2 regions of the Rhizobium ruizarguesonis genome follow, and region 1 is predicted to be linked to the other one. Evidence: predicted binding sites of a transcription regulator. Region 1 holds the regulator's gene; the other holds the start of a gene.
What was found. The regulator LexA, encoded in region 1, represses DNA repair genes until DNA is damaged. The targets are predictions, from matches to a motif close to TGTTCNNNNTGTGTTCNG.
Positions count from the first base shown of each region.

Region 2: the regulator LexA is predicted to act here: its motif matches at 1,792-1,809, upstream of J3P73_RS05310 (PA0069 family radical SAM protein).

Region 1 is NZ_CP071678.1:2,302,851-2,306,542, forward strand. It holds gene J3P73_RS11480 (ComEC/Rec2 family competence protein) at 1-1,655, shown strand, start outside; gene lexA (transcriptional repressor LexA) at 1,636-2,355, opposite strand; gene J3P73_RS11490 (VOC family protein) at 2,555-3,451, shown strand; gene kdsA (3-deoxy-8-phosphooctulonate synthase) at 3,448-3,692, shown strand, end outside.
Region 2 is NZ_CP071678.1:1,097,445-1,101,136, forward strand. It holds gene J3P73_RS05305 (ribonuclease HII) at 1-287, opposite strand, end outside; gene J3P73_RS05310 (PA0069 family radical SAM protein) at 566-1,723, opposite strand; gene J3P73_RS05315 (glycosyltransferase family 2 protein) at 1,863-2,381, shown strand; gene J3P73_RS05320 (hypothetical protein) at 2,569-2,883, shown strand; gene moaB (molybdenum cofactor biosynthesis protein B) at 3,010-3,561, opposite strand; gene J3P73_RS05330 (4-(cytidine 5'-diphospho)-2-C-methyl-D-erythritol kinase) at 3,561-3,692, opposite strand, start outside.

The sequences.
Region 1 (3,692 bases):
CGACGTGGGAAGCACTGCTCGAAGGGCTCTACCGGCTGCGCAGCGGCATTGGCGACCGCATAAGGTCGATCCTACCCGGCGACACCGGCGCTTTCGCCGCTGCTCTCGTGACGGACGAGCGGCGTGCCATCTCGAATGAAACGACGGAGGCGCTGCGCCAGTCCGGCCTGGCTCATATCATCGCCATCTCGGGCCTCAACATGGCGCTGTCGGCCGGCATCTTCTTCGTCGGTTTCCGGATGCTGCTCAGCCTCTTTCCCGGCGTCGCCCAGGCCTATCCGACCAAGAAGATCGCCGCCGCCGGCGCGCTGCTTGCCGTCACGGCCTATTTCCTGATCTCGGGCTTTGCGGTCTCCGCCGAACGCGCCTTCATCATGATGGCCATCATGTTGATTGCGGTCTTCTTCGACCGGCCGTCGATCAGCCTGCGCAACGTCGCGCTCTCCGCGCTTGTCATCATCGCCATTTCACCGTCCGAGGTCTTGGGTCCGAGCTTCCAGATGTCCTTTGCCGCGACGTTGGCGTTGGTATCGGGTTATCAGCTGTGGAAGGACCGGGGCATCCGCGAAAACGCCTTCCTGAAGCTGCCGGTGTTTCGGCCCATCGTTACGGTTGCGGGCTTCTTCGGCGGCGTCTTCCTGACCTCGCTGATCGGTGGGTTTTCCACCGCGCTGTTTTCGATCGAGCATTTTCATCGCTTGACCGCCTACGGCCTGCCGGCAAACCTCGCGACGATGCCGATCATCTCCTTCATCATCATGCCGGCCGGCCTGCTGGCGATGCTGCTCATGCCTTTCGGTCTGGACGTTTTGCCCTGGAAGGTCGTCGGATTCGGCCTCGATCTGGTGATCGCGGTCGCAAAGACCGTGTCCGGCTGGGGTGGCAATATCGACGTCGGCCGCTTGCCCGCCTGGTATTTCGCGGTCGCCGTCGCCGGCTTTCTGCTGTTGACGCTGCTCCGCACCCGGCTGCGCCATATCGGCACATCAATCATCGCGGTCGCAACACTCATCCTGTTGCTTCTGCCAGTTCCCCGGCCGCCGGATCTGGTAATTTCGGAGGATGGTGGTCTCGTCGCGGTCGTCGAGACGGCGGCCATGGCTTCCAACCGCGAAAGACCGCCGGATTTCATCTTCGACCAGTGGCAGAGAGCGCTGGTCCTGCCGACGCATCACCCGCCGAAGATGCTGGAGGGGCCTGCTATCCCGCCGGAGGGAGAAGACCGCCGCGTCAGGCTTTCCCGCGATCAGCAGAACGAAGCAAGGTCGGCGATGCGGGCGGCTGCAACGAGCGCTGACGCAAACCGCTTTTCTTGCGTCAAGAAGGCCTGGTGCACATCAAGGCTTGGCAATGGTCGCGTGGTTGCTGTCATCGACAATGCCGCCTATCTCGGTCCGGCCTGCGATGCGGCCGATATCGTCGTGACGTCGGTGCGCCTGCGCTTCAACAGCTGCCGCTCAGGTGCGACGCTCTTCACCGGTGAGACGCTGCGCAGGACCGGTTCCGTCGAATTACGCTTCGCCGATGCCGGCCTGGACGTCACAGCCGCATTCGATGATCTGTCGCGGCCATGGATGCGCCATCGCGCCTATGACTGGCGCAGCAACAGTTTTGCCGAATCCGGCCCGCCCAGTGTCAGTGATAGCGGCGAATGAGACCGACGAGTTTGCCTTGCACCTTGACGCGGTCCGGCCCGAAGATTCGGGTCTCGTAAGCCGGGTTGGCGGCTTCGAGCGCGATCGAGGCGCCCTTGCGGCGGAAGCGTTTGAGTGTTGCTTCCTCGTCGTCGACGAGAGCCACGACGATGTCACCGGGACTTGCGGTGCTGCCGTTGCGAATGATCACCGTGTCGCCGTCGAAGATGCCGGCGTCGATCATCGAATCGCCCTTGACCTCCAGCGCATAATGTTCACCGGAACCGAGCATGTCGGCCGGAACGACGATGTCGTGGGTATTGTTCTGGATCGCCGAGATCGGAACGCCGGCGGCGATACGGCCCATGACCGGCACGGAAACCGAGTTGCCGTTGTCGGCAACGGGTTTTGCGGCAGCGGGGGCGGCGACCGGCTGGGGCTTGCCGAGGCTGCCCTCGATGACGCTCGGCGAAAAGCCGCGCCGGGGCTGAATGCTGGGGCTGTAGGCCTCCGGAAGCTTGATGACCTCAAGCGCACGAGCACGGTTCGGTAGGCGGCGAATGAAGCCACGTTCCTCGAGCGCCGTGATCAGCCGGTGAATCCCGGACTTCGAGGCGAGGTCCAGCGCATCCTTCATTTCGTCGAAAGACGGCGGAACGCCGGATTCTTTCATGCGCTCGTGAATGAAAAGGAGAAGCTCCTGTTGTTTGCGCGTGAGCATCGACGTTGTGACCTCGTGATTGAAACAAATCCAGAACAGACACTATATGTTCCATATGTGTTCCGCAAGTAGCTAAATTTCCGTAAAACTTCGCGCCAACTCGTCGAGATTTTTATTTTCATTGGCCGGATTGGGACACAAGTCTTGCATTGAGGGTGGCGCTGTCGCAAATCTCTTGCCGTTTTGAGGAGGGATTATGATGAACACGCATTCCGCCAAACCGCATCCGCTGGATCATGTCGTGCTGCCCGTCGTCAATATTGATGTGGCGCGCGAAAGGATCGGCAAGCTCGGCTTCACCGTTGCCGCCGATGCGCGCCATCCCTTCGGAACGGAGAATGCCTGCGTCTTTTTTGCCGACAAGACCTATCTGGAGCCGCTCGGGATTGCGAGCGCCGAGGAGAGCGAGGCTTCTGCGCGGCAAGGCAATGTCTTCACCGCCCGCAACCGTGCCTTCCGCTTCCGCTGCGGCGAGGAAGGGCTTTCGGGGCTGGCTTTCGGCAGTGAGGATGCCAGCCTCGATCATCAGAACTTCGTCGGCGACGGATCGAGCGCTGGCGAAGTGCTGCAGTTCACCCGGCCGATGACGATGCCGGACGGTGCGCAGACGATTGCCGGCTTCAAACTGGCTTTCGCCGGCGACCTGCGCGCGCCTGACCTCTTCCTCTTCACCGTCGAGCGCGTCAATCCGCTGCCGGCCGACCGCGGCGCGCTGGAGACGCATGCCAATGGCGTCAGCGGCATAACCGAGATAGCGCTTTGCGCACCCGACGCCGCCGCCTTTGCTGCCTTCGTCGGCCTTGCCGTGGCGCAAGCGACAGTCGAGAAAACGAGTTTTGGCGTCAATATCGCAGCGTCGAACGCGAAAATCAGCCTGATGACGCAGGAAGGGCTGGAAGCCTATTTCGACATCGCCGTCTCATCCGGCGATCGCGGCCTGCGCGGCAGGGCAATCCTCTTTGCCGTCGCCGATCTTGCCGTGACAGAAGCGCATTTGGCTGCTAACGGGGTGACATACACGCGCAAGAACAATCGCATTGTGGTGAAGCCTGCGCCCGGGCAGGGCGCGCTCTTCGCCTTCGAGGAAACACGATGAGCACTGATACGAATTCAGAAGTCAGGATCGGCGAGGGCCAAGGCCAGGTCAGCTTTTCCAATACCGGCCGCCTGTCGCTGATTGCCGGCCCCTGCCAGATGGAGAGCCGCGACCACGCCTTCATGGTTGCCGGCACGCTGAAAGAGCTTTGTGAAAAGCTCGGCATCGGCCTCGTTTACAAGAGCTCCTTCGACAAGGCGAACCGGACCTCGCTCTCGGCTGAACGCGGTATCGGGATCGA
Region 2 (3,692 bases), 1.2 Mb from region 1:
GAGGAGGCGATGGAGACGGTCGCAGTCGCCAGAATCTGCACGAACAGTTCCTCGCGCCGTTGCGCCGAAAGCTGCTTGGAATCGTTGAGACCCTCAGGGATGCGCCGGGGATCAAGGATGACGGCAGCAGCAACGACCGGTCCCGCCAGCGGCCCGCGGCCTGCCTCGTCGGCACCCGCGACCGGCCAGTGGCCGGCCTTGCGGGCTTTGAGTTCCAGTCGGAAATCCGGCACGAGCGGAACCGTGTCGAAAAGCAGGGGAGAATCGGGTGGCGTGCGAGGTTTCATGCGGCTGAACCTCGCACGCCAACCCGATTTCCCGCAAGTCCCCGGATCAGGGCGGCGGCCGGGGACGCTCGGGCGGATGGTGGCGGTCAGGGCCATCCGCGGGAATTGCGCTCGGGCGCGAAAACAGGGCGGTTTTCTCGAGAGCCGATGCGCAAGCTAGAAGCAATTCCAGGAAAAGTGCGGCGCGGTTTTCCGTCCGGAATTGCGTAAAAGGCTAGAAGCAATTCCAGGAAAAGTGCGGTGCGGTTTTCCGTCCGGAATTACGTAAAAACAAAATGTTAGAGCAACGACAGCTGCACGCCGCTGCCATCGGGCGGTACGAACAGATCGTCGCGCAGCGGCATGCTGCGTCGTGTCAGGCTGAAACGTCGGGCTGCCATTTCAAAGCGCCGGGCGATCTGCCAGGCATAGGGGCCGGCGCCCTTCATGCGCTTGCCGAATTCGGCATCATAATCCTTGCCGCCGCGCATCGAGCGCACCAGCGACATCACATGCCGGTAACGATCGGGGTAATGCTGCAGCAGCCAGTCGCGAAACAACGGGCTGACCTCGAGCGGCAGCCTGAGGATGACATAGCTCGCCTCGGCAGCACCGGCCGCCTTCGCCGATTCGAGAATACGCTCCAGCTCATGATCGTTCAGTGCCGGGATGAGCGGGGCGGCCAGCACAGCCGTCTGGATGCCTGCTTCGGCAAGCGTGTGGATCGTCTCCAGCCGCCGCGGCGGCGTGGCGGCACGTGGCTCCATCGTCCGGGCAAGCTTGCGATCCAGCGTGGTCACCGAGATGCCGACGCGCAGCAGGTTCTTGCTTGCCATCTCCTGCAGAATGTCGAGATCACGCAGGATCATCGCCGACTTGGTGACGATCGATACCGGATGGTTCGCCTTGTTCAACACCTCGAGGATGCCGCGCATGATGCGCCATTCCTTCTCGATCGGCTGATAGGGATCTGTATTGGTGCCGATCGCGATCACCCGCACCTTGTAGCCGGGCTTGGCGAGTTCCCGCTCCAGGAGTTTTGCCGCATCGGGCTTGGCAAACAGCTTCGTCTCGAAATCGAGCCCCGCAGAAAGCCCCATATAGGCGTGCGTCGGCCGGGCGAAGCAATAGATGCAGCCATGCTCGCAGCCGCGATAGGGATTGATCGAACGATCGAAGGGAATGTCCGGCGATTCGTTGCGGGTGATTGCCGTGCGCGGTTTCTCGATCTGCACTTCCGTCTTGAACGGCGGCAGTTCTTCCCACGTCTGCCAGCCATCGTCGACGGTCTCCCGCTGCAGCGCCTCGAACCGCCCTGTCGGGTTCAGTCCCGCCCCACGCCCGCGCCGCCGATCGACCTCGACTCTCAGACCGGAGGAAACGATCATCGCATCGGCAATATCTGCCGTATTGGCAGGCGCGAATGCGGCCTGCCCTGCCAGGGACTGCTCTCTCATCGGATTCTCCCGCGGCGGAAAGCCATCGCTCCCGCCCGTTTTGCTGATTAAATTCCTATCCGCAAAATTAGAACAATGCAAGAACAAAATGAGGAAAACGGCGCTGGCAATAATTTGTGCGGCGCATTATAAATAGTCAATGTTGACGGTTGTTCTCGAATGTCAGGATCAGGAATCTGAGCTGGCACAGACCTTATCGGTATTGGTGGCAGGCGCGGTGGAGGGGCTGGTGAGCGATGTGGTCGTGCTCGATCACGGCTCGCGCGACGGCACCTCGCGGGTCGCCGACGCCGCCGGCTGCCGCTTCCATTCGCAATGGGATATCAAGGACATCGTCCGCGCCGCCCGCGGCGAATGGCTGCTTTTCGTCGAGCCGGGTGCAAGACCCCAGGCCGGCTGGATCGACGAGGTCGCCGAATATGTGGCGCTGAACAAACTGCCGGCGCGCTTCACCGCATCGCGCGGCTACCGGCGCCCGTTCTTTCAGCGTGTCGGCCGGGCCGTGCCGCCGCTGGAACTCGGCTTTCTCCTGCCGAAGAAGCAGGCACTCGCCATCGCCAAAAGTGGCATGCGGCTCACCGAATTCGTCAAGGGCCAGAAGCCGCGCCGGCTGGCGAGTGAACTCATTCCCTCCTGGGTCGCCCGCGCTGCGCGGTAGGTGTCGCGACCCTCTCCATAGTTCGCGCAAAAGATGGCGCCCAATAGGATTTTGCGCTATAATTCAAACATGGCGCCGTCGAAGCGCCTCGCTTCGCAACGGAATGGCCATGGAATGCCGGTGAACGGCAGAACAGGTCAGCGAAAATCTCCTCTTCTGCCGGGGTCCCGGCGAAAGGAGGTGCGTCATGGTACGCAGTATGGTCTACGGCCTCATCGCCGTCATATTGCCGACATTGGTGATCGCGCATCCGCATTCGGCAGCATCGCAGATGATGCGCAGTTGCGCAGGCCGACCCGAAATCGTCAATTTCCTGGACAAGAACTTCGCCGAAAAGCTCACGGCAGTCGGACTGATCAACCAGAACGCCATTCTCGAGGTCTATGCCGCCGAAAGCGGCACCTGGACACTCATCGTCACGGATGTTCACGGGATAAGCTGCGTCCTGCTGTCGGGTGATAGCTGGGACACGATGCCCATCTTGCCGGGCCTTGCGACATAACGCATGTCGCGCAAAAGTGTGCGGCGGTTTTGCGATAACGACATGCGTAAAAACAAAGACCTAAAGCGCAAGGAGCGAATCTGAAAGATTGCGACGCGCTTTAGGGAATGCCGTTGTTGCCGCAGTCTATTTCGTCGCGCCGCGTTTCAGGTGCTCGTCCAGACGCGGCATGATCTCGACGAAATTGCACGGCGCGCTGCGATAGTCGAGCTGTCCTTTCAGAATGCCGTCCCAGGCATCCCGGCAGGCGCCGGGTGAACCCGGCAGCACGAAGATGAAGGTGGCGTTGGCAACGCCTGCCGTGGCGCGCGACTGGATCGTCGCGGTGCCGATCTTCTCGTAGGAGATCCGGTGGAAGATGGCGGAAAAGCCGTCCATCCGCTTTTCGAACAAAGGCTCCAGCGCCTCGGGCGTCACATCGCGGCCGGTAAAGCCGGTGCCGCCAGTGGTGATGACGACGTCTATGTCTTCGTTCTCAGTCCAGGCCTTCACCCGCGCGGCAATCGCGGTGCGATCATCGGGCACGATTCCCCGGTCGACCAGCTTGTGGCCTGCCTCCGTGATCCGCGCCGCCAGCGTGTCGCCTGACTTGTCCGTCTCCGGTGTGCGGGTATCCGAGACAGTCAGAACCGCAATGCCGACCGCGATGAAGGGCCGTTTTTCGTCCAGACCTGCCATCATGCGCCTCCCGATACCGTTTCCGTCGCCTGGAAATACCAGTCAGGGCGCGCGTCGTGAAGAGCTGCCGCCGCATCTTCGGCGGCGGTCATGCTCGCAAATATGCCAAAACAGGTGGCGCCGGAACCGGA